Regions from separate parts of the Saccharopolyspora cebuensis genome, predicted to be linked through region 2. Evidence: riboswitches for the same ligand, from Rfam matches in the RefSeq annotation. Region 2 holds a riboswitch; each other region holds the start of a gene.
The links. A riboswitch is a leader RNA that binds a small molecule or an ion and turns the genes downstream of it on or off. The one in region 2 is predicted to bind glycine.
Positions count from the first base shown of each region.

Region 1 (5,970 bases), on a different contig from region 2:
CGCCGCCCACCACCGGGGCCGCGCGGTGGACGCCTTCACCGCCCGGTGGGCGGAGCTGGAACCGCGGGTCGCGCTCGGCGCGGCGGCGGCGCACCAGGTCGCCACGGCCGTGGACGCGCTGGCCACGGCCACGGGCGTGACCAAGGGCACCGCCGTCGAGGTGCTCGCGGCCGGGCACGCCCAGCGGGAGCGGGTCCGGCACCAGGCCGCCGGAGCGGTCGTGGCGCCCCTGATCAGCACGCTGCTGCGGATGCTGGCCAACGCGCTCCGGCCGCTGCTGCACCGCCTCGGGCAGCTCCTGCGCTCGGTGGCCAGGACGGTGCTCGACGTCGCCAAGCGCGCGTTCCAGAGCATCGTCGACTTCGTCGAGTCCCTCTTCGGCCCCGAACCACCGCCGCCACCACCGCCGGTGCCACCGCCCCCGCCGCCACCGGAGTACCGGCGGGACGGCCCCCTCCCGCACGCCCGAGAACTCATCGCCAACGGTTCGGAGTGGACCGAGCCGGGCCGAGGACGCGGCGGCCGGAAGCTGCCGAAGGAAGCCGACCCGAACGAGGTCCTCTTCCTGCGGAATCCACCTGGGACGGGAGCGATCACGAGCTACTCCGTCTACGACGAACGCGGCTTTATCATCAAGCGCGTCGACATCGTCGGCACGCACGGGGGCATGACCGGGCACGTGCACGAGTTCTCGTTGCACACGAACCCCAAGACCGGTGAGGTCCACGTCGGACAATCCGAGGTGCGGAACGCGGAAGAACAGGAAACGGACTACCGATGAATGAGCAGGACGGTGCCGAGCCCCGTCGTTTCCCCAGCTTCCTGGACCCGTGGCGCAAGACGAACGGTCCCGGGTTCACGCCGCTCAGCTTCCTCGGGTGGGGCGGCGGGATCGAATTCGTGCTCGCCGCCCAGTGGCTGTTCCGCCCGGAGTTCATCGAGCACCGGGGGGGCATGTTCTTCTCGGGATCCAGCGCCGACGACAGCGGCGACCGGCGGCAGGCGATCGACACGTTCTTCAGGAGGTTCGACGATCGGATCGACCTCGTGGAACGGCACTCGAACCTGCTGTCGCTCCAGGACCTCTTCGGCAACGATGACCTGGAGCCGCACGATGCGGACCTGTCCACGCTCGTGAACACCCTCGCCGACTGCTGGCGGGCGTTGCTGGCCGCCGAGTTCCCGGACCGGGAGTTCGTCGTGGAGGTGTTCGACGACCCCGACGAGCCCTACGACCCGCAGATCACCTTCCACCGCCGTCCGCCGGAGCCGATCGTGGTGCACGACCTGCCCCCGGGGCGGCTCGCGCCGGTGGACGGCGAGCCGGTGGCCGTGCACCTGGACCTCCCGCCGTCGCTGCACGGGGCCTTCACCGGGCGGGAGCGCAGCGCCGTGCTGGACGCGCGCGGCGGTCCGGACCTGGGTGCGCTGCTGGGCGCCCTGACCCCCGGAGCGGCGTCGGTGGAGGGGGCCCTGACGGGATCGGGGTGCGAGGCGGTGCTGGTCACCGGCTTCGAGCAGCTGTGGGTGAAGAACCGGCCCGCCGCCGAGGCCCTGGTGCGCGGCCTGGTCCCGGCGCTGCGCACGGCGCGGGCGGCCGGGGCCACCGCGCACGTGGCGCTCGCCGACCTGGCGGCCGACACCGTGGACGCCGTGGTCGGGCTGCTGCGGGACGTTCCCGCCGGGAGCGGCCCGGTGCCGGTGGTGCGCTACGCGCCCGGCGCGTGAAAACGACCCCCGGGCGGACCGGGGGTCGCGGAAGCCTCGGTCAGTGGCCCTTGCCCTTGCCGAACAGCTTGTTCTTGACCTGGTCGATCTTCTCCTTGTTCTTGGGGTCGGAGGCGTACTTCTTCGCCTGCTCCATCGCCTTGCGGCCCTGCGGGCTGCTGGCGAACTGGCTGACCTTCTTGAACAACGACATAGCGTCTCCTCAGCTCCGGCCGGGCGCGGTCGAGCCGCGATCAACTCCACCCCCAGGGTACCCACTCCCGGCCGGCTCCCGACGATCTCGGCGAACCGCCCACCGGCCACCGCCCCACCAGCACCTCCCATTTCACCCGGAAGGGGAATGAGCGAGGGGCACCTGCATCCGACTGTGCCGGATGAAGGTACCCCCTGACCAGGGACGGGACGGTCAGCCGAGGGCGCCGGAGACCGAGGCGTGGCCCTTGAGGAGGTTGCGGGCGATGGTGCGGCGCTGGATCTCGTCGGTGCCCTCGAAGATCCGCAGCAGCCGCAGGTCGCGGTACCAGCGCTCGATGGGCAGCTCCTTGGTGTAGCCCATGCCGCCGTGCATCTGGAGCACCCGGTCCACGATCTCCCCGGCGCGGGTGCCGCCGTAGAGCTTGGCGATGGACTGGGCGTGCCGGGAGTCGCCGCCCTGGTCGACCTGCCACGCGGCGTGCAGCACCAGCCAGCGCAGCGCCTCGATCTCCACCGCGGAGTCGGCCACCATCCACTGGATCGCCTGCCGCTCGGCGATCGGCTCGCCGAAGGTCTCGCGGGTCTTGGCGTAGTCCATGCCCATCTCCAGCAGCCGCTCGCAGGCGCCGAGGGCGTGCGCGGGCAGCAGGTACCGGCCGCGGCCGATCCACTGCATCGCCAGCCGGAAGCCCTTCCCGACCTCGCCGAGCACGTTGCGCTCGGGCACCCGGACCTCGTCGAACACCAGCGCGGCGGGGCGGCGCTCCCACGGGCCCATGATGTCGATCGGCTCGGACTTCCAGCCCATGTCGCGGTCGACGAGGAAGCAGGTGACGCCGCCGTCGGCCCCCTTCTCCCGGTCGGTGACCGCGAACACCATCACGAAGTCGGCGTCGATGCCGCCGGTGATGAACGTCTTCTCGCCGTTGACGACCCACTCCGAGCCTTCCTTGCGCGCGGTGGTGCGCAGGTTCTTGGCGTCGGACCCGGCGCCCGGCTCGGTGATCGCGAAGCAGGACTTGCGGGTGCCCTCGATGGTGGGCAGCAGGTACTCCCGCTTCTGCTCCTCGTTGGCGTGGTAGAGGATGTTGTCGGCGTACCCGCCGAACCGGAACGGCACGAAGGTGCGGCCCAGCTCGACCTCGATGAGCGCCGACATCACGGCGGAGAGGTCCATCCCGCCGTACTCCTCCGGGGTCTGCACCCCCCAGAAGCCCGCCTGCTTGGCCTTGTCCTGGAGCTCCCGCTGCTCGTCCTTGGTGAGGCCGCGCTCGCCGGCGCGCTCCCGGCGCAGCACCTCCGGCTCCAGCGGCACCAGCTCGCGCTGGACGAAGTTGCGGACCCAGTCGCGGATGTCGCGCTCGGTCTCCGACAGCGAGAAGTCGACCATGGGGCTTTCCTTTCCGCGCCCTGTGACTAACGGCGTTAGTTTTATGGGAGTCTAGGACCGCCGCGACGAGGCCCGCAAGGGTGTTCCGAGGAGGAGGGACCGTGCCCCGCCCCAGCAATCCCCTGCTGTCGCCGGACCGCATCCGGCTGGCCGGTCTGGAGATCATCGACGAGCTCGGGCTGGAAGCGCTGTCCATGCGGCGGCTCGCCGACCGGCTCGGCGTCAAGGCCGCGTCGCTCTACAACCACGTGCCCGGCAAGGACGAGCTGCTGCACGAGATCGCCGACGGCGTGATGCGCGCCGTGGACGTCAGCGGCTTCGAGCAGGACTGGGCGACCGGGCTGCGCACCTGGGCGCGCTCGTTCCGGGCCGCGCTCATCGCGCACCCCCACCTGGTCCCGTTCCTGGCCTCCGGCCCGGCCCGGCGGGAGACCGCGCTGCGCCGCGCCGACGCCGTGCACGGCGGGCTCACCTCGGCGGGCTGGCCGCAGCGGTACGCGACGATGATCGGCGCCTCCACCAAGTACCTGGTGGTCGGCTCGGCGATGGGCTCCTTCTCGGCCGGTTTCCCCGACGAGGCGGAGGTCTACGACGAGCGCTTCCCCCACCTGGACCGGGCCCACCTGCTGCGCGAGCACGCCGCCGAGATCGACGCGGACAGCTTCGAGCTCGCACTCGCCGCCCTGGTCGACAGCCTGACCCGCCTCCACCACGACCTCACCACCAAGCCCGACTGAGCCACCCGACCGCCACGGGCTCCCGTTCACCCGTCTGCGACCTGAGTGAGGGGCACCCTTGCCCAAGTAACTCGGACAAGGGTGCCCCTCACTCACTTCACGAACGGGCGAACGCTCCTGCACTCGCGCACAAGAAGCACCACCGCCAGGCAAGCGGCGCCAGCCGCTTCCAGCCGAACCCGCAAGCTCGCCCAACCGCCGTCAGGCAAGCGGCGAAAGCCGCTTACGTCTTGCCCCACCTGAGCAACCGGCACCGCCGCGGGTTCTCAGCGGTCTTCTCGCGAGGACGCCCTGACGCTGTGTACGTGGTTGGTACATGAGGAAGGGCGCCCGGAGCGAGAAGGCCGCTGAGGTTCCGCCACCCGCACCGTCACGCAACCGGACCACAACACCTTCCCGACGAGAAGGCCGCTGAGGTTCCGCCACTGGCACCGCCACGCACAAGGACCACCACACCTTCCACCTGAGATCACCCTCGCGTTGTGTTGACTGGCTTCCCGCACCTCCGTAGCGTCCGAATCCGACCGGCCCACAACTCAAGACCGCGCCGACGACGTCGTGCGGGAGAGACCCCACGTCACGGGGCGCCGAAGGAGCAATCTCCCCAAGAAACTCTCAGGCACCGGCACCGCGCGACAGCAGGCGAACACGGAGAAAAGCAGGAGCCCCGCTCCTCGCCCACGGTGCAAGCCGCCCGGTGTCCTGGCGCCGGACCGCGGTGAAACTCTCAGGCCAATGACTCCGGGGAGACCCCGACCAGCGCGAACCCGCGCAGGTCGACGTCGGGGTGCCCCGGATATGGTTGTGCTTCGCGCGGCTGACCGGCCCCTCGTCCGCCGACCCGCGCCCACCAGGAGGAGCCATAGCCATGTCGTCGCCACGACGGACCCCGCTGCACGAGGTGCACGAGTCGCTCGGCGCCACCTTCACCGAGTTCGCGGGCTGGCGGATGCCGCTGCGGTACTCCGGTGACACCGCCGAGCACCACGCCGTGCGCACCGCCGCGGGGCTGTTCGATCTCACCCACATGGGCGAGCTCCGGATCAGCGGCCCGCAGGCCGCCGAGGCCCTGGACCACGCGCTGGTGGCGAAGGCGTCGGGGATCAAACCGGGCCGCGCCCGCTACACGATGCTCTGCGACGAGCGGGGCGGCGTGCTCGACGACCTCATCGTCTACCGGCTCACCGAGCAGGAGTACCTGGTGGTGGCCAACGCCGCGAACGCCGCGGTGGTCGCCGCCGAGCTCGCCGAGCGCGTCGGCGGGTTCGACGCCGAGTTCGCCGACGTCTCCGAGGAGTACGCGCTGCTGGCGGTGCAGGGCCCCCGCGCCGCCGCGATCCTGGCCCCGCTGACCGACACCGACCTCACCGAGGTCAAGTACTTCGCCGGCTACCGGAGCGCGGTGGCCGGTCACCCGGTGCTGCTGGCCCGCACCGGTTACACCGGCGAGGACGGCTTCGAGCTGTTCACCGCGCCGGGCGACGCGGCGGCCATCTGGCAGGCGCTGACCGAGGCGGGCGCCGAGCACGAGCTGCGGCCCGCCGGGCTGTCCTGCCGGGACACGCTGCGGCTGGAGGCCGGGATGCCGCTGCACGGCCACGAGCTCTCCACCGAGCTGACCCCGTTCCACGCCAACCTGGGCCGCGTGGTCAAGCTCGACAAGCCGGGCGACTTCGTCGGCAAGGCGGCGCTGGCCGCGGTCGCCGAGCAGCCCACCGCGCGCACCCTGGTCGGGCTGACCACCGACCAGCGCCGCGCTCCCCGGCACGGCTACCGGGTCCTCGACGACGCGGGCACCGAGGTCGGCGAGGTCACCAGCGGTGCGCCGTCGCCGACGCTGGGGCACCCGGTGGCGATGGCCTACGTGGACCGGGCGCACAGCGCGCCGGGCACCGCGCTGCAGGTGGACATCCGGGGCAG
Region 1 is NZ_BAABII010000017.1:91,011-96,980, forward strand. Features, by position in the region: gene ABD976_RS24160 (WXG100-like domain-containing protein) at 1-781, shown strand, start outside; gene ABD976_RS24165 (hypothetical protein) at 778-1,728, shown strand; gene ABD976_RS24170 (hypothetical protein) at 1,769-1,921, opposite strand; gene ABD976_RS24175 (acyl-CoA dehydrogenase family protein) at 2,135-3,313, opposite strand; gene ABD976_RS24180 (TetR/AcrR family transcriptional regulator) at 3,415-4,050, shown strand; glycine riboswitch at 4,602-4,691, shown strand; glycine riboswitch at 4,692-4,802, shown strand; gene gcvT (glycine cleavage system aminomethyltransferase GcvT) at 4,919-5,970, shown strand, end outside.
Region 1: it holds a riboswitch for glycine, as region 2 does, so the genes downstream of both, gcvT (glycine cleavage system aminomethyltransferase GcvT) here and gcvH (glycine cleavage system protein GcvH) in region 2, are expected to answer to the same signal.

Region 2 (8,684 bases):
CACCGCCCGCTGGTGGTCTTCACGCCCAAGTCGATGCTGCGCCTGAAGGCCGCGACCAGCTCGGTCGAGGACTTCACCGACAGCAAGTTCGCCTCGGTGATCGACGACCCGGCGCAGCCCGACCCGGCGTCGGTCCGCCGCGTCGTGTTCTGCTCCGGCAAGCTCTACTACGACCTGGCCGCGGCCAAGGAGAAGGGCGGCCACACCGACACCGCCATCGTGCGGCTGGAGCAGCTCTACCCGCTGCCCCACCGCAAGATCGGCGCGGTGCTGGAGCGCTACTCCCAGGCCACCGAGTTCCGGTGGGCCCAGGAGGAGCCGGCCAACCAGGGTGCCTGGCCGTTCCTCGGCATGGCGCTGCCCGAGCAGTTCCCGCAGCTCCTCGGCCGCCTGCAGCGGGTCTCGCGGCGGCCGATGGCCGCCCCGGCCACCGGCCTGGCCAAGGTCCACGAGGTCGAGCAGGCGGAGGTCGTGCAGGCCGCCTTCGCCTGACCCGCACCAGCCACGGGCCGCCGGTTCCCCGGAACCGGCGGCCCGTTGTCGTGCGGCGGCTGGCAGCAGGGGAACCTTCCTGTCACAGGTGGCAGCAGGGGAACCTTCCTGTCACGGATGGCCGTGCTGGCGGGCGGGTGACAGCAGGGGAACTTTCCTCCCACGGATGACAGGAAGGTTCCCCTGCTGCCACCGCTCACACCGTGGAGTAGAGGCGCTCCGGCTCCGCCTGGGTGGTGTAGAGCTCCCAGTAGACCTCCGCGATGGTCTCGGCGGAGGTCTCCGGTCCGCCCTGTCCGATGAACGTGGCGAGCGGGACGTGCGCGGCGTAGATGCCCTTGTCGGCGAGCGAGGCGTTGAGCGCGAGCGCCCAGTTCCGCAGGGCCGCCCCGGCGATGCCGACGTTGCCCATCGGCGGGAACACGAGCGTGGACGAGGCGCCGGTGGTGAACAGCAAAGTGCCGCTACCTCGCTCGATCATCCCGGGCAGCACCTGCCGGGCCGCGGTGACGGCTCCGTAGACGTAGTGCTCCACCTGCGGCTGGATGTCGGCCACGGTCACGTCCAACGCGTGCACCGGTGCGAGCCGCGGATCGGTGGCACCGCTCGGCGCGGGGGAGTACTCCAGCACGTCGACGGTGCCGTACCGGCGTTCGACCGCGCGCAGCGCGTCGATCAGCGACGGCCGGTCGCCCACGTCGGCGGGGAAGCCTTCGGCTTCGACGCCGTCCCCGGCGAGGTCGCGGGCCAAGGCGTCGAGGCGTTCGGCGTCGCGGGCGAGCAGGGCGACCTGGAACCCGCGGCGGCCGAACCGGCGGGCGAGCGAGGCCCCGAGCCCAGGTCCCGCTCCGACGATGGCGATGGTGGGCATCCGTTCCCCTCCCCGATCGGTGGCTCGTCCACCACGGTGGCCGAACACCCCGCCAGCCGCTCGTCGAGGACGTGGCGCTCCACACCGGACCGAGGGGGCCGCGGTGATCGGTCCCGAACCGGTGTGGACACTGTCCCTACCGGCGGGGCCGATCGTTCCCCGACCGGATCCCCGACTAACCCCGCTCGCCAGATGCGTGCGCCCCCATGAGGAGGAATCCGTGTACTTCACCGACCGCGGCATCGAAGAACTGGAGGACCGTCGCGGCGACGAGGAGGTCACGCTGTCCTGGGTCGCCGACCGGATGCGCGCCTTCGTCGACCTCAACCCGGAGTTCGAGGACGCCACCGAGCGGCTGGCCACCTTCCTCGCCCGCGACGACAGCGACGAGGACTGACCCGCCGGACCATCGCTGCAGCGTGCGACGGGACCGGCCGGGTGCTGCTCGGTGACTCCCCACGCTCGTTCGACGCCGTGGGCGGGTGGCGGGCGATGAACCCGCTCCCGGGCCGTGCGGGGTGTCGCCGACGAACTCGCCTCCCGGGAACGCCAGTGCGCTCGTCACCCGCCGCTCGTCGTCGGCGACGGTCGGCGGGGTCGGCGCGGTTCACCTTCCGGTACGTCGCAGCGCGTGCAGGGTTCCCGCAGCCGGGAGCTGGCAGCAGGCGTCGCGAGCGCGGTGGACCAGGTGCTCAGGGAGACGGCTCGACGAGCAGCTCGGCGGGGTCGCGGCGCGGCGTGGCCGGCACGGGAGAGCCGAAGCCCAGCCGCAGCACCGCCTTCGGTCGCAGCGTCCCGCCGAGCAGTCCGCACAACGCGTCGCGGGTCTCCGGCACCTCCACGACCTGCGACAGGAACGAGGCGCTCAGCCCCAGCCCGGTCGCGGTCAGCAGCATGCGCTGCACCGCTTGCCCGGCCCGCACGTCCGCCTGCCAGTCGACGCCGCCGACCGCGACCACCACGATCAGCGGGTCGTCCTCGAAGTCCTTCCCCGGGACCCTCGGTCGCGACGCGCCCGCCGCGAAATCCCGCAGCACCCACTCGTCCTGCGGTTCCGGCTCCGGTCCGGCCGACTCGACCGGGACACCCCGGCGCTCCTCCCCGGACCGCCCGGTCCACCGGGCCAGCTCGGCGCGGAACCCCGGATCGGCGGACTGCGCGGCGTGGGCGCGGTGCACCAGTTCGATCAGCCGAGCGCGTTCGGCGCGGTCCACCACGTGCAGCACCGCCCCTTCGGCTTCCACCGCTCCGGCGAGAGCGTGCTGGGCGCTCGTCGGCACCGCATCGGCCCGGAACGGCCGCCGGTTGGTGCGGCGTGCCTCGATCGACCGGAACAGGCCGTCAACACCGTCCGGACGTGACGTCGCGGCCACCCGCGCCAACAGCGTCGAGTCCGCCGCGGGGCGAGGCGGCAGCACCACCGCCGCGTCGACCCCGTGGTGGGCGAGCGCGACCCGCAGGGTGAACAGCGCCGCACCGCACCCCAGCCGCAGTTCCGCATCACCCGGATCGGTGTGCGGCAGGCGGGTCGTCGGGTCCGCGTGCAGCTCCAGCACCTCGGGGCACAGCGCGAAGCGCCACGGTTGGACGTTGTGCAGCGAGGGCGCTCGGCCGGCCAACTCGACCACCTCGCGCACCTGCTCGGCGGTCAGCCCCAGGGCGGGGCGGAATGCTGTCATCACGGCCTTCCCCGTCGCCGCCTTCGCGCTCGTCGCCACCGTGGCACAGTCCACCGGCCCCTGCCATCGCGGCGGCGGGGTGACGGTGGCAGCAGGGGAACCTTCCTCCCACCGATGGCAGCAGGGGAACTTTCCTCGCACAGATGACAGCAGGGGAACTTTCCGCTCACCGGTGACAGGAAGGTTCCCCTGCTGCCATGCCGCCGGTCGGCTACCGGTCGCGGGCCCAGCGGTCGGTGGCGAGCTGGATGAGCAGGGCGGTGCGGACGTCCGGGTCGTCGAGGTCGACCGGTGCGATCTCGACCAGGCGCTTCATGCGGTAGCGGAACGTGTTGGGGTGCACGCGGAGCTCGTCGGCCGCCGCGCGCGGCCGTCCGGGGTGGCGTAGCCAGGCGTGCAGGGTGCTGAGGTAGTCGGTGCCCTGTGCGCGATCGTGCTCGCGCAGCCGTCGCAGTGGACCGAGAGCGCCGATCTCGGGTCCGGCGACGGAGGCGCGATGCACCACCACCCGGTGCCACACCTGCTCGTGCACCGCGACCGGGCCCGGGACCCGCCCGCCGCGCAGCAACCCGATCAGCTCCTCGGCTTCGGCTCGCGAGTCCGCCAGGTCGCTCACCGGGGACGGGCCGCCGACTGCGATCAGCGGTCGGTTGGGCGACCGGTCGTCCAGCAGCGCGGCGCGCAGCGCGGGCCATCCGGCGTCGTCGTCGGGGACCACCGCGTAGAGGAGCGTGCCGATCTCGGTCAGCAGGGGACGTTGTCCGACGCCGCGGTCGAGGCGTTCCCACGTCGACAACCGGTGCGCCTCGGCGGGTGCGTCGCCGGAGGCGACGTCGATGGCGACGACCCGGTGCGGCCGGTCGCGCACGGCCAGTTCGTCCGCCGCGGTCCGCCACCCCGCGCGGCCTTCCAGCAGCAACCGGACCTGTTCGGCGGTGCGCTGCCGTTCGGTGTCGGCGAGGGACCGCCAGCGCAGCAGTTGCAGCGCGACCAGCGGCGCGGTCTCGGCGAAGGCGGCCGCCCGTTCCTCGCCGACCTCGTCCGGGACCACCGCCCACATCGACCCGAGCAACTCGCCGCCCACCCGCAGCGCGACGACCAGGCGGGGCAGCGTGCCGTCCTGCTGGGCTGGTACGAAGATCGTCGCGCTGCCCTTGCTGAGCTGCCGGAACGTGCCGCGCGCCCGGAATTTCGCGAGCACGTCGGCGGGCTGGCCGCGTCCCATGATCGTCGACACCCGGGCCGGATCGATCATGTCCTGCCGCGCGGAGTACGCGAGCACCTGCGAGCGGGCGTCCTCGATGGTCACCGGCGCGTCCACCACCTCGGCGACGGCGTCGGCCAACCGGAACAGGTCGTCGCGCCCGCCGCTGAGCGGGTCGCCGTCCGATCCCTCGGCCAGCGCCGCGCGGACCAGCCACACCAGTTGGGCCCACGCGGTCCCGGAACGCACCTCGACCAGCGCGATCTCGGCCCGCTCCGCGGCCGCGACCACGACCGGCCGCTCGGCCAGCGGTGGTTTGAGCAGCACCGCCGCTGCGTCGAGGTCAGCGCACGCGCGTACCAGTTCCGCGGCGTCGGCACCATCGGTGACCGCCACGCCCAGCACGAGATCCCCCGTTCCGGCGGACGGTCGTTCACCCGGTTCGGCGATGACCACGTCGGTGACGCGGCGCGTCGGATCCGGAACGACCACCGGGCGCAGCAGGGCCGGGCTCATGCGATCGAGCAGCTCCCGGACGCCGCGCACCCCTGTCCCTTCCTCCGGCCCACCGGGCGGGAGGCATTGACACCCGGGCAGGCGCGATTATCGTTGCTGAGCACGTCGACAATCGCATATCGGCCGATGACCCCGGGCGGGAGAGCCCTTGGCCGCTCACCGAGCGCGACCACGGCGCCGAAGGAGCAAGACTCCCCGCACACTCTCAGGCACCCATGACCGTCCGGGCCAGGCAACTCTGGAAAGCGCGCGTCGACGAGGACGCCCACCCACGGTGCAAGCTGCTCGCGCGGCGAAGCTCTCAGGTTCCGAAACAGAGGGGGAGGCCCAGCACACCCGGGCACCCGCGTGCCCCTGAAGCGATGGAGCCTCCCGAGATGACCCTGCCTGCCAACCTGAGCTACACCGAAGAGCACGAGTGGATCGAGGACCGCGACGAGCTGGTCCGGATCGGCATCACCCAGCACGCGGCCGAGGCCCTCGGCGACATCGTGTACGTGCAACTCCCCGAGGTCGGCGACACGATCGAATCGGGCCAGTCCTGCGGTGAACTGGAGTCCACCAAGTCGGTCAGCGACCTGTTCGCGCCGGTGACCGGTGAGGTGGTCGCCGTCAACGACGCCGTCGTGGACGATCCCGCGCTGGTCAACGCCGAGCCCTTCGGCAGTGGCTGGCTGCTCGAGGTGCGCGTCACCGCGAGCGGCCCGGTCCTCACCGCCGAGCAGTACGCCGAACTCATCGGCTGACCGGTTCCGGGCCTGTTCGCGCGCGAGCAGGGGAACCTTCCTGTCACGGATGCGAGCAGGGGAGCTTTCCTCCCACCGCTCGTGCGGCCGCGCGCGTCCGGCCTCGGTTGGCAGCAGGGGAACCTTCCTGTCACGGGTGAGAGGAAAGTTCCCCTGCTCGCACCTGCTCAGCCGATCCCGACCAGTTCGACCTCGAAGTGCAGGGTCGCGGCGGGCGGGATGACCGGCGGCACGCCGCGGTCGCCGTAGGCCTGGTGCGGCGGGACCACGAGCTTGCGGACATCGCCGACGCGCATGCCGACGACGCCCTTGTCCCAGCCCTCGATGACGTGCCCTTCGCCGAGCGGGAACACCAGCGGCTCGCCGCGATCCCGCGACGAATCGAACTTGCTCCCGTCGGCCAGCGTGCCGACGTAGTGGACGTGCACGGTGTCGCCCGGCTTCGCCTCGGCGCCGTCGCCCGCGGTGACTTCCTCGATCTGCAGCTCGGCCATGCGGTACCTCCTCTGGTGCAGTCGGCACATCCGATCACACCTCGGCAGGGGCGGCGCGCCCACGGCACGGGTCGGCATCGGCGACAACGGTGCCGGCGGGTTCCAGCTCGGCGTGGCACTGGTCGTCTCGGTGCTGGGTGTGGAGCGCGAGCACGCGCAGCGGCTCGTCGAGAAGGCCGATTCGGTGTGCCCGTATTCCAATGCGGTGCGCGGCAACGTCGACATCCGGCTCGAGGTCGCCTGACGGTCCGGTTCGTCCGCTTCGGGTGTGGCAGCAGGGGAACCTTCCTGTCACCGGTGAGAGGAAAGTTCCCCTGCTGCCACCCCGCGGACGTCAGGCATGACAGGAAGGTTCCCCTGCTGTCACACCCGGTGGTTGCATGGCTATGCGCGGTGAGCAATAGTCATGTCCGGAGTCGGTGAGGGGGAGGACGCCCGTGGCGGTCGTCGAGTTCGCGCAGTGGCAGGCGTCGGCGTCGCCGACCGCGCGCCGGTTGCGCGAGGGTGCTGGGCTGCTGTCCGCGATGCTGCCCAGCGGCACGCCGGTCGCGGTGCCGGTGATGGAAGCCACCGGGGTCACCGGCGAGGGGGTGCACCACGTCGACGTGCTGGCCGCGAACCTCGCCGCCGCGCGGGTGGCGGTCGCCCAGGCGGGCGGCGGTCCGCTGATCACCGTCGGTGGCGACTGCGGCGTGGACCTCGCGCCGGTGGAGGCGGCGCACCGCCGCTACGGCGCGGGCTTGGCGGTGGTGTGGTTCGACGCGCACGCCGATCTGAACACGCCGCGGTCCTCGCCGTCGGGGGCGTTCAACGGCATGGTGCTGCGCACGCTGCTGGGCGAGGGCCCGTCCGGGTTGCTGCCGGAGAACCCGCTGGCCCCGTCGCAGGTCGTGCTGGCCGGGACCCGGGACCTCGACCGGGGCGAGATCGACTGCATCGACGCGCGCGGGATCGCGGTGGTGCCGCCGGAGCAGGTGGCGCGCCCGGACGCGGTGGGCGACGCGGTGCGGGCGGGGACCACGGCGGTGCACCTGCACGTGGACCTCGACGTGCTGGATCCGGACATCGTCGGCTCGGTGGGCACGCCGGTGCCCGGCGGGTTGACGGCCGACGAGCTGCTGTCGTCCGTCGCGGCGCTGGCCGCCCGGTTCGCGGTCGCCGGGCTGACGATCGCCGAGTACCAGCCGACGGATTCGCGCGACCAGGACCTGCTGACCGGGCTGGTGCCGAAGCTGGTGTGCTCGGCCGGGCTGGCGTAGCGGCGGGTCAGGACAGCGCGACGTAGACCAGGCCGCAGAGCGCGACCAGGCAGGCCAGCGCGGTCAGCGCCGCGGGCAGCCTGCCGTCGGGCAGCGGCTGGTCGGCGCGCACGCTGCGGTCGACGCGGAGGTGCCTGCGCCAGGCGAAGCCGGCCACGCCGACGGCCAGCGGCAGGGTCGCTGCCGCGCAGAGGGCGGCGGCGAGGGCGCTGACGTGCACGATGAACCGCAGGAACACCAGCATCCCGACGGTGAAGGCCAGCGCGGTGCGCAGCCAGGCGAGCGTGGTGCGCTCCACCTGGAGCCCGGGGTCCCAGGGTCCGAGCACGTCAGAACCCGGTGACCAGCAGCAGCACGCAGGCGGCCAGCCCGATGACGCCGAGCCCGTAGCCCAGCACCGGGGCGAGCCGGGGCGCGGGCAGCGGGCCGCCCCGGCGCAGCGCGCGTTCGGTGTTCATCCAGCGGGTGAACGCGGTGGCGGCGCACAGCACCCCGCCGAGCAGCAGCAGCACGGCCAGGGCGGTGCGCAGCGGTTCGGGCGCGGGGCTGACCGCGTTGAGCGCTTCGACGCCGACCCCGGCGGCCATGAGCGCGAGCGCGGTGCGGATCCACGCCAGGAAGGTGCGCTCGTTGGCCAGGGTGAAGCGGGCGTCGGGTTCCTCGCCGGACTCGTAGAGCCGCCGTGGCCAGCGGGAACCGGATGGTGCGTCGGACATGCCCCCACGCTAGCCGTACCGGTGCCGGGCCTCGGCCCGGCACCGGAACCGGTCAGAAGGCGAAGACCTCGCCGGTGCTCGACGTCGCGACGCAGTCGTTGGAGAAGGTCTGCTCGAACGAGACCGGCTTGCCGCGCCAGGTGCCCTGGGCGGTGACCGTCACCGGCTGGTAGATCAGCGGGCACATCTGTGCGGGGCGGGACTCGGCCAGCGCGGTGAGGTCGCCCCGCACCCCGGCCAGGTCGGTGCAGGCCGCCTCGGCGTTGGGGTGGGTGCCGCCCGCCGGGTCGCAGGTGAGCAGGGCGGTCCGGGATGCCGCGCCGGGCTCCGCGGTGCTGCCGACCGCCTCGCCGTGCACGGCGAGGCGCAGCGCGCTGATCGGTTCGGGGGACGCCGCCGCCGGTGCGGCGACGGCGCCGGCGAGCGCCGCCGTGGCGAGCAGCGTGCGGCCGATCAGCCGTGGTGCAGGCATGTCGTGGTTCCTCCAGGTCGATGTGAGCGGATTCGCCTCTCCCTATCGCCCCGGCCGCCCACCTCGTCGCAGGAATGTCGCGAGAACACCATTTCGTGTGACGCCCGATCCGGTTTTGGTTACCGGGCGTGCGTGAAATCGGCGGGCCTTCGCTCGAAAGAACCGCTCTCCGGCGAGCGGGCATCGAGTACCTTCCCGGGAGCCGGATGTGATCATCGGCACGGGAGGGAGGACC
Region 2 is NZ_BAABII010000019.1:50,610-59,293, forward strand. Features, by position in the region: gene ABD976_RS25445 (multifunctional oxoglutarate decarboxylase/oxoglutarate dehydrogenase thiamine pyrophosphate-binding subunit/dihydrolipoyllysine-residue succinyltransferase subunit) at 1-492, shown strand, start outside; gene ABD976_RS25450 (SDR family NAD(P)-dependent oxidoreductase) at 689-1,363, opposite strand; gene ABD976_RS25455 (DUF6104 family protein) at 1,584-1,760, shown strand; gene ABD976_RS25460 (Acg family FMN-binding oxidoreductase) at 2,056-3,042, opposite strand; gene ABD976_RS25465 (PucR family transcriptional regulator) at 3,254-4,792, opposite strand; glycine riboswitch at 4,890-4,994, shown strand; glycine riboswitch at 4,995-5,089, shown strand; gene gcvH (glycine cleavage system protein GcvH) at 5,140-5,508, shown strand; gene ABD976_RS25475 (FKBP-type peptidyl-prolyl cis-trans isomerase) at 5,676-6,002, opposite strand; gene ABD976_RS25480 (OsmC family protein) at 6,115-6,246, shown strand; gene ABD976_RS25485 (arginase family protein) at 6,440-7,261, shown strand; gene ABD976_RS25490 (YidH family protein) at 7,269-7,589, opposite strand; gene ABD976_RS25495 (YidH family protein) at 7,591-7,977, opposite strand; gene ABD976_RS25500 (subtilase-type protease inhibitor) at 8,030-8,449, opposite strand.

Region 3 (8,684 bases), on a different contig from region 2:
GGCTCGGGCACGCGGGAACCGACGCGGTGGTCGAATCGATGCCGATCCGGTGCACCCACCACGACGCGTTTCGCTTCTTCACCGAGGACGCGCGACCGCTCAACGCCCACCAGCCCCGGCGCAGCGACCAGGTGGAGCTGGAGCAGCCCGGCTGCCTGCACGCGAACATGGACCTGTTCAAGTGGAGCTTCAAGCTGGCGCCGTTCGTCCCGGCCGAGCTCGTCGCGGACTGCTTCGCGTTCGCGCTGCGGATCCGGGAGGTCGACATGCGCGCCAGCCCGTACGACCTGCGGGCGTACGGCTACGAGCCGATCCCGGTCGAGGAGTCCGCAGGCCGGACCGACTACGCGCGCAGGCAGCGCGCCTTCGCCGAGGAGGGAGCGGAGTTGCGCGGCCGCCTGCTCGACGCCGGGCGGTCGGTGCTGCGCTGGGCCGGGGAGCCGCTCGACGCGGAACCCACCGCTGCGGGGTCCGCGCGCGGGGGCTGACCTGACGGGGCTGACCCGGCGGGGGCTGACCCGGCGCCACCGAACAGCCGCCGGACCGGACGGTCCCGGCCCGGCGGCCCGGCCTCAATCGCGGATCGCCAACGCCAGTTCGCCGTTGTCGTCCCGCTCGGCGTCGAGGGTCTTGTCCCCCAACACCTCGGCGACCTGCGCCTCGAGGAAGACCCGAACGCCGGGTCCCTCGACCACCTGGTCGTCGGCCTGCGGCTCGGTGGCGACGGACGCCTGGAGACCGTCCCCGGCGGGGGCGATCCGCAGGCCGGAGGCCTCGGAGGTCTCCGTGGTCTCGTCGCCGCCGATGAGGACGAGCTTGATGACCTCGGCGGCGTTCTCGCTGATGGTGAGCATGATGCTCCACTCCTCTCGGAGCCGGTCACGTGAAGTGGCCACCGTGTCATCCGGGCCGACCCGACGCAAACCGGGGTCCGCCCGGCGTGTCGGACGGCCCTCGGTGGTCGTCCCGCGCCGGGCCGGACGACCACCGGAACCGCTCAGCTCTCGTAGGCCGACAGCGGCGGGCAGGAGCAGACCAGGTTGCGGTCGCCGCGCGCCTGGTCGACCCGCCGCACCGGCGGCCACACCTTCGGCGCGGAGGTGCCCATCGGGTAGGCGGCCTCGTCGCGACCGTAGGCGTGGTTCCACTCCCCGGCCAGCGAGGCCGCGGTGTGCGGCGCGTTCACCAGCGGGTTGTCGTCGGCGGGCCACTGCCCGGCCACGACCTTGTCGATCTCGGCCCGGATGGCCATCATGGCCTCGCAGAACCGGTCGAGCTCGGCCAGGTCCTCGCTCTCGGTCGGCTCCACCATGAGGGTGCCCGCCACGGGGAACGACATGGTCGGCGCGTGGATGCCGTAGTCGGTCAGCCGCTTGGCCACGTCGTCCACCGAGATCCCGCTCGTCTTGCTGATCTGGCGCAGGTCGAGGATGCACTCGTGGGCGACGTAGCCGCCCTGACCGGTGTAGAGCACCGGGAAGTAGCCGTCGATGCGGCGGGCGACGTAGTTGGCCGCGGCGACCGCCGTGAGGGTGGCCCGGCGCAAGCCGTCACCGCCCATCATGCGGATGTAGGCCCACGAAATGGGCAGGATGGAAGCGCTGCCCCAGGGCGCGGCGCTGATCGGCCCCACCCCCGTCTCGGGACCCGCCGCGGGCTGCAGCGGGTGGTTGGGCAGGAACGGCGCGAGGTGCTCCCGGACGCCGATCGGCCCCACGCCCGGCCCACCGCCGCCGTGCGGGATGCAGAACGTCTTGTGCAGGTTCAGGTGCGAGACGTCCGCCCCGAACTCGCCCATCCGAGCCAGGCCGATCAGCGCGTTGAGGTTCGCGCCGTCGACGTAGACCTGGCCGCCGCCGCGGTGCACGAGCCCGCACACCTCGCGCACGGTGTCCTCGTAGACGCCGTGCGTGGACGGGTAGGTGATCATGATCGCGGCCAGGTCGGCGGCGTGCTCCGCGACGAGTTCGCGCAGGTGGTCCAGCTCGATGTTGCCCGCGTCGTCGCAGCGCACCACGACCACGCGCAGCCCCGCCATCACCGCGCTGGCGGCGTTGGTGCCGTGCGCGCTGGCCGGGATCAGGCACACGTCGCGCTGCGCTTCACCACGGGCGTGGTGGTAGGCACGGATGGCCAGCAGCCCGGCGAACTCGCCCTGGCTGCCCGCGTTGGGCTGCAGGCTCACCGCGTCGTAGCCGGTGACCTCGGCCAGCCACCGCTCCAGGTCGGCGACCACCTCGAGGAGCCCGGCCGCGTCCTCGGCCGGGGCGAACGGGTGCAGCGCGGAGAACTGCGGCCAGGTGATCGGCTCCATCTCCGCGGTCGCGTTGAGCTTCATGGTGCACGAGCCCAGCGGGATCATGCTGCGGTCCAGCGCGATGTCCTTGTCCGACAGTCGCCGCAGGTAGCGCAGCAGCGCGGTCTCCGACCGGTGGGTGTGGAACACCGGGTGGGTCAGGTACTCGGAGGTGCGCCGCAGCGCGGTGGGCAGCGCGTCGGGCGTGGCGGCGTCGAGCTCGTCCAGGCCGACCAGCGCCCCGGAGTCCAGGCCGAACGCCTCGAACACCACCGCGAGGTGCTCCCGGGTGGTGGTCTCGTCGCAGCTCACGCCGACGTGGTCGGCGTCCACCCGGCGCAGGTTGATCCCGCCGCGCCGGGCGCGGGCCACCACCTCGTCGGCGGCCCCCGGCACCGCGGCCACCACGGTGTCGAAGAACCCGCCGTGCACCACCTCGACCCCGCCGCGGCGGAGCTGCTCGGCCAGCAGCGCGGCGAACCGGTGCGCGCGGGTGGCGATCGCCCGCAGCCCCTCGGGTCCGTGGTAGACGGCGTACATCGAGGCCACCACGGCAAGCAGCACCTGCGCGGTGCAGATGTTGCTGGTCGCCTTCTCCCGCCGGATGTGCTGCTCGCGGGTCTGCAGGGCCAGCCGGTAGGCCAGGTCGCCGCCCGCGTCCACGCTGACCCCGACCAGCCTGCCCGGGAGCTGGCGCTCCAGGCCCTTGCGGACCGCCATGTACCCGGCGTGCGGGCCGCCGAAGCCCATCGGCACGCCGAAGCGCTGGGTGGTGCCCACCACCACGTCGGCGCCGATCTCGCCCGGCGGGCGCAGCAGGGTCAGGGCGAGCAGGTCGGCCGAGACCACGGCCATCGCGCCGCGCCGGTGGACCTCGGCGATGAGCTCCTCCTGGTCGCGCACCGCCCCGGAGGCGCCCGGGTAGGCCAGCAGCGCACCGAAGAACTCGCCGTCCGGCAGCCCGGCGGCCCCGGCGGAGAGGTCGGCGACGACCACCTCGATGCCCAGCGGCTCGGCGCGGGTCCGCACCACCTCGATGGTCTGCGGCAGGGCATCGGCGTCGACGACGAACACGGCGGACTTCGCCTTGCCCGCGCGGCGGACCAGGGTCATGCCCTCGGCGGCGGCGGTGGACTCGTCCAGCATCGAGGCGTTGGCCAGCGGGACCCCGGTGAGGTCGGCGACCACCGTCTGGAAGTTCAGCAGCGCTTCCAGCCTGCCCTGCGAGATCTCCGGCTGGTACGGCGTGTAGGCGGTGTACCAGGCCGGGTTCTCCAGCACGTTGCGCAGGATCACCGGCGGCGTCGTGGTGCCGTGGTAGCCGAGGCCGATCATCTCGGTGTGCGGCGCGCAGCGGTCGGCCAGCGCGCGCAGCTCGGCCAGCGCGTCCGCCTCGTTGGCCGGGTCGGGCAGCGCCAGCGCCAGGTCGCGCTCGCGGACGCCGTCGGGGACCGCGCGCTGGCCCAGCTCCTCCAGCGAGCCCACGCCGATCACGTCGAGCATCCGGGCCAGCTCGGCGGGCCGCGGGCCGACGTGCCGGTCGGCGAACGGCGTGCCGTGCTCCAGCGCGGCGATCGGAATGCGGTCGTGGTTCACTTCGGTCATCGCCAACACCTCACTCATCGCGGCGAACACAGGGGGCGGGGCAGCGGACTGCTCCGCTCTCCCCCTCTGTCACTGTTCGCAGCGCGAACGCCTGAGAGCTTCACCCGGCGGACCGGGCTTGCACCGTCGGCGGGACGGCACCACGGCTGTGGTGCGCCCTCTTTCCAGAGGTATCTCGCCCGTGCGGTCCGGTGGGCCTGAGAGGTTGTCGGGGAGGGTTGCTCCTTCGGCGCCGACTCGGCCGTAGCCTTGCCGGACTCTCCCGCACGGGGTCGACGATGCCGCGAAGCCTACCCGATCAGCCGGTCTGCCGGTCCCTCCGGCGACGGGCCAGTTCGTCACCCACGGCGGGTTCGGACACCAGCCCGTCCGCCCGCTCGGCCGGGAACTCGTGGATGGTGCCGCTGATCTCCCGGACGGCACCGCTGACCGCGATGCCGAACACGCCCTGACCACCCTGGAGCAGGTCGACGACCTCCTCCGGGGAGGTGCACTCGTAGACCGTGGTGCCATCGCTGAACAGGGTCAGGCGGGCGAGGTCCTCGACCCCGCGGTGGCGCAGGTGGTCCACCGCGACCCGGATGTTGTGCAGCGAGACGCCGGTGTCCAGCAGGCGCTTGACGACCTTGAGGACCAGGATGTCCTTGAACGAGTAGAGGCGCTGCGAACCGGACCCGGCGGCGCTCCTTATCGAGGGGCGGACCAGCTTGGTGCGGGCCCAGTAGTCGAGCTGGCGGTAGGTGATGCCGGCGATCTGGCAGGCGGCGGGGCCCCGGTAGCCGACCAGCTCGTCGGGCAGCGCGGCGTCAGGCGCCGGCTCGTCCCGACCTCGGGCAGCATCCTCGCCGGGTGCTTCCTCGACCACGCCTGCCTCCCCTCGTCCGGCACGGAGCCGACCACCGGTTCCCGGGTCGACGATCCGGGACCGCGAACCCCTGCTCACCGGCGGAATCACACCGGAGCAATTCGCATCATCCGACGGTAGGCCGGTCCGGTGGGCAGGTCAACGCGACGCGCGGGTGACCCGACGAGCCGACCCCCGCGAAGGCGTTCGCGGGGGTCGGGAAGCCGCTGTCCGGGCGAACGTCAGGTGTCGGCGCCGCGGAAGTCCTCCGGCGACACCGAGTCGAGGAACTCGCGGAACTTCTCCACCTCGTCCTCCTGCTCGTCCGGGATGATCAGGCCCGCCTCGTCGAGCACGGATTCGTCGGCGTGGATCGGGACGCCGATGCGCAGCGCCAGCGCCACCGAGTCGCTCGGCCGCGCCGAGACCCGCACATCGCCGTCGAACACCAGCTCGGCGAAGAAGGTGCCCTCCTGCAGGTCGGTGATCCGCACCTGCTCCAAGTCCCGCCCCAGCGCGCCGATGACGTCCTTGAGCAGGTCGTGGGTCAACGGCCTCGCCGGTCGCACCCCCTGCTGCTCCAGCGCGATCGCCGTCGCCTCGACCGATCCGATCCAGATCGGCAAGTAGCGGTCACCGCTGGTCTCGCGCAGCAACAGGATCGGCTGGTTGGCTGGTAGTTCCACTCGCACGCCGACGACGCGCATCTCACTGCTCATCGTCACATCGCCTCCTCCAGCGCGCCGAAGCGTGGCATCCCCCTCCTCGAGGGTCGCGCACCGACGCTCCCGACGCTACCCGCGATACGGCGGACCCGCCCATTCCTGCGCGGTCCCGTCAGCCACCGTTCTCCCGGCCGTCCGGCGGCATCGATCGACAGCTCCCGGACCGCACCGCCACCGAGCGCGCTCGTCGTCGAGCACCTCTGCGCACGATACACCCCGGGGCCCGCCGCCGAGCCCGCCGAAAGGGCCGCTGAACGGGAGAACCGCTTGCCGCGCCGAAAGATTCCGGTCGCCGACCGCACTTCGCCTCGACGTGGTTCGGGGCGGCACCCGCTCGGCGCCGCCCCGCCACGATGACCCGGTCTCCGGCCTCCCGTCAGCGGCCCGCCGGGCCGCCCTCGACCGGCCCGGTCAGGTACACCAACCGGAACTTGCCGATCTGCACCTCGTCACCGTTGGCCAGCACCGAGGTGTCCACCGGCTCCCGGTTGACGTAGGTGCCGTTGAGGCTCCCCACGTCGACGACGACGAAGTTGCTGCCCTCGAAGCGGAACTCCGCATGGCGGCGGGACACCGTGACGTCGTCGAGGAAGATGTCGCTGTCCGGGTGGCGGCCGGCGCTGGTGATCTCCCGGTCCAGCAGGAATCGCGAACCCGCGTTGGGGCCGCGCTTGACCACCAGCAGGGCGGACCCCGCGGGCAGCGCATCGACCCCGGAGGCGGCCGGCTCCGCGGCGGGCGCGCTCTCGGTGCTTTCGGGCTCCGAGAGGAAGGGCCTGAAGACCGAGGTGGTCTCCGGTGACTGCTCCGGTGGAACGTCGCCGGAGCCGCTGTTCTGGCTCACCTGAGCTCTCCTCTACGCGGATCGATCGTGCCAAGTGTGTTCCAACGTACCGTGCCCTGCCAGGCACGGGACGCGCGACTCCCGAGATCGCCCCGTCGGCCGCGCGCGACCGGCGATCATGCCTGGTCGATCAGGTCCTGGTAGGCCTCCGGGGTGAGCAGCCCCGCCAGCGCCGCCGGGTCGTCGACGGCCAGCTCGATCATCCAGCCCTCGCCGAGCGGGTCGGTGTTGACCAGGTCGGGCTGCTCGTCCAACCGCTCGTTGCGGGCCACCACCCGGCCACCGACCGGCGCGTAGAGGTCGGAGACGCTCTTGGTCGACTCCACCTCGCCCATCGCGGACCCGGCCTCGACCTGCTGGTCGAGGTCCGGCAACTGCACGAACACCACGTCGCCGAGCTGCTGCTGGGCGTAGTCGGTGATGCCGATGCGCACCGTGGTGCCATCGGTGCCGAGCACCCACTCGTGCTCGGGGGTGTACTTGATCCCGTCCGGGGTCGCCACCTGGGTCCTGCCTTTCCTGACTCGAGCTGCGGATCCGGCCGCGACCGTGTCGCGTGATCGCGGCGGGAGCGTATGGGGGCCGGCCGGGCGGTCGCAAGGCGGGTCCGCCGGGGGCCGGGGCGGGTCAGCGGGGCGCCGACCGGGCCGACCGGACGGCCGCGACCACCTGCCCCAGGTACAGCACGCCCGCCCACAGGTAGAGCGCGCCGCCCCAGCAGGTGAAGGCGTAGGCGAACGGCCGCACCACCGAGGAGAACGCGAACTCGTTCTGCACCAGCAGCAGCAGCGGGAAGGCGTACATCAGGCAGAACGTGGCCGCCTTGCCCAGGTAGTGCACGTCGGGCGGTTCGAAGCCGTGCCAGCGCAGCACCGGCAGGCAGAGGGTGAGCACCACGTCGCGGCCGACCAGGGCGACGGCGACCCACCAGGGGACCACGTCGCGCAGGACGAAGGCGATCAGCGTGGCCACGATGTAGAGGCGGTCGGCGGCCGGGTCGAGCAGCTCGCCGATCCGGCTGTACTGGTTGAGCCAGCGCGCGAGCTTGCCGTCCAGCCAGTCGGTCGCGCCGCTGATGACGAGCACGAGCAGGGCGAGCAGATCGGCCTGCGGTCCGAGCAGCAGCCAGAGGAAGAGCGGGACCCCGGCGAGCCGGACCACGCTGAGCAGGTTCGGCAGCGTCAGCACCGGATCGGACCAGACGCCGGCGGCGGCTTCCTTGATCCGGGCGATGCCCGGGTCGCCGGGCGAACGGTCCCCGGTGGGCTCCGGGTCCACGTCGCGGTCCCCCGTCGTGTCGTTCGTGGTGCTGTCGGCTTCCTGCACCACGAGTCCTCCCCTGAACGGTTGTGCCCGGAAACAGCCGCGCCCCGGCCGGTCCTGCGCCGGGCGACCGGACGCGCCGCGTCCGCTGGCCTGATCAGGGTCTCACATGCGTCGGACCGGAGCCGTGGCGGCCGTGCCGGGAGGAGGTCGCGCCACCTCGGGTCCGGGCGCGGAAGGTGCGCCGATCAGCTCCTGCGGTGGCTCCAGCCCTGGCGGTGGAGGTCGGCGTCGGTCAGGAACCGGGCCCGGCCGCGGTCGTCGACGCCCGCCCAGCGGGCGCCGCTGACCCCTTCGCGGACGTAGGAATGACCACCGCTCCACACCACGCTGCACGGCGCGGTGGGCAGCTCCGCCGCCTTCGCCGCGGACTCGGTCGACTCCGTGCTGATGTCCGTGCTCATGGACGCACCTCCGTACCCCTAGTCGGTCCGATCGCCGACTCTGTTAGCGCGATCCCCGCCCCCGGTCGCAAATTGTGGGCGCCGGGGCGGCCGATGTCGCGCTGGCGCGCGGGCGCGGCGCCCAGCGGTCGTGGTCCGTCGACGAACCGCATCCGGCGGGCAGCGCGGCGGACAGCGCGGCCGAAGCGGTTCCGGCCGCTCGTCCGCGCGGTCCCTGGTCTCCCGGGCGGCGGTGCGGTAGGACTCAGGCGTTGCCGGTCCACCGCAGGAGGTCGTGCTCATGGGTGCCTACGCCGATGCCTACCAGCGCAGCTCGTCCGACCCGGAGGGCTTCTGGCTCGACGCGGCCGGGGCGATCGAGTGGGAGCGGGCACCGTCGCGGGCGCTGGACGACGAGCGCCCGCCGTTCTACCGCTGGTTCCCGGACGGCACGCTCAACACCTGCTTCAACGCCCTGGACCGCCACGTGCGCGACGGCCGCGCCGAGAGCACGGCGCTGATCTGGGACTCCGCGATGACCGGCACCGTGCGGCGCTGGACCTACCGCGAACTGCTCGACGAGGTCGCGCGCTGCGCCGGTGCGCTGGCGGGGCTGGGCGTGGGCGCGGGCGACCGGGTGGTGCTGTACCTGCCGATGATCCCC
Region 3 is NZ_BAABII010000016.1:573,619-582,302, forward strand. Features, by position in the region: gene ABD976_RS22895 (3-methyladenine DNA glycosylase) at 1-488, shown strand, start outside; gene ABD976_RS22900 (HesB/YadR/YfhF-family protein) at 573-854, opposite strand; gene gcvP (aminomethyl-transferring glycine dehydrogenase) at 998-3,901, opposite strand; glycine riboswitch at 4,076-4,176, opposite strand; gene ABD976_RS22910 (MerR family transcriptional regulator) at 4,200-4,766, opposite strand; gene ABD976_RS22915 (bifunctional nuclease family protein) at 4,988-5,464, opposite strand; gene garA (glycogen accumulation regulator GarA) at 5,847-6,314, opposite strand; gene gcvH (glycine cleavage system protein GcvH) at 6,431-6,817, opposite strand; gene clsA (cardiolipin synthase ClsA) at 6,942-7,643, opposite strand; gene ABD976_RS22935 (hypothetical protein) at 7,826-8,041, opposite strand; gene ABD976_RS22940 (propionyl-CoA synthetase) at 8,322-8,684, shown strand, end outside.
Region 3: it holds a riboswitch for glycine, as region 2 does, so the genes downstream of both, gcvP (aminomethyl-transferring glycine dehydrogenase) here and gcvH (glycine cleavage system protein GcvH) in region 2, are expected to answer to the same signal.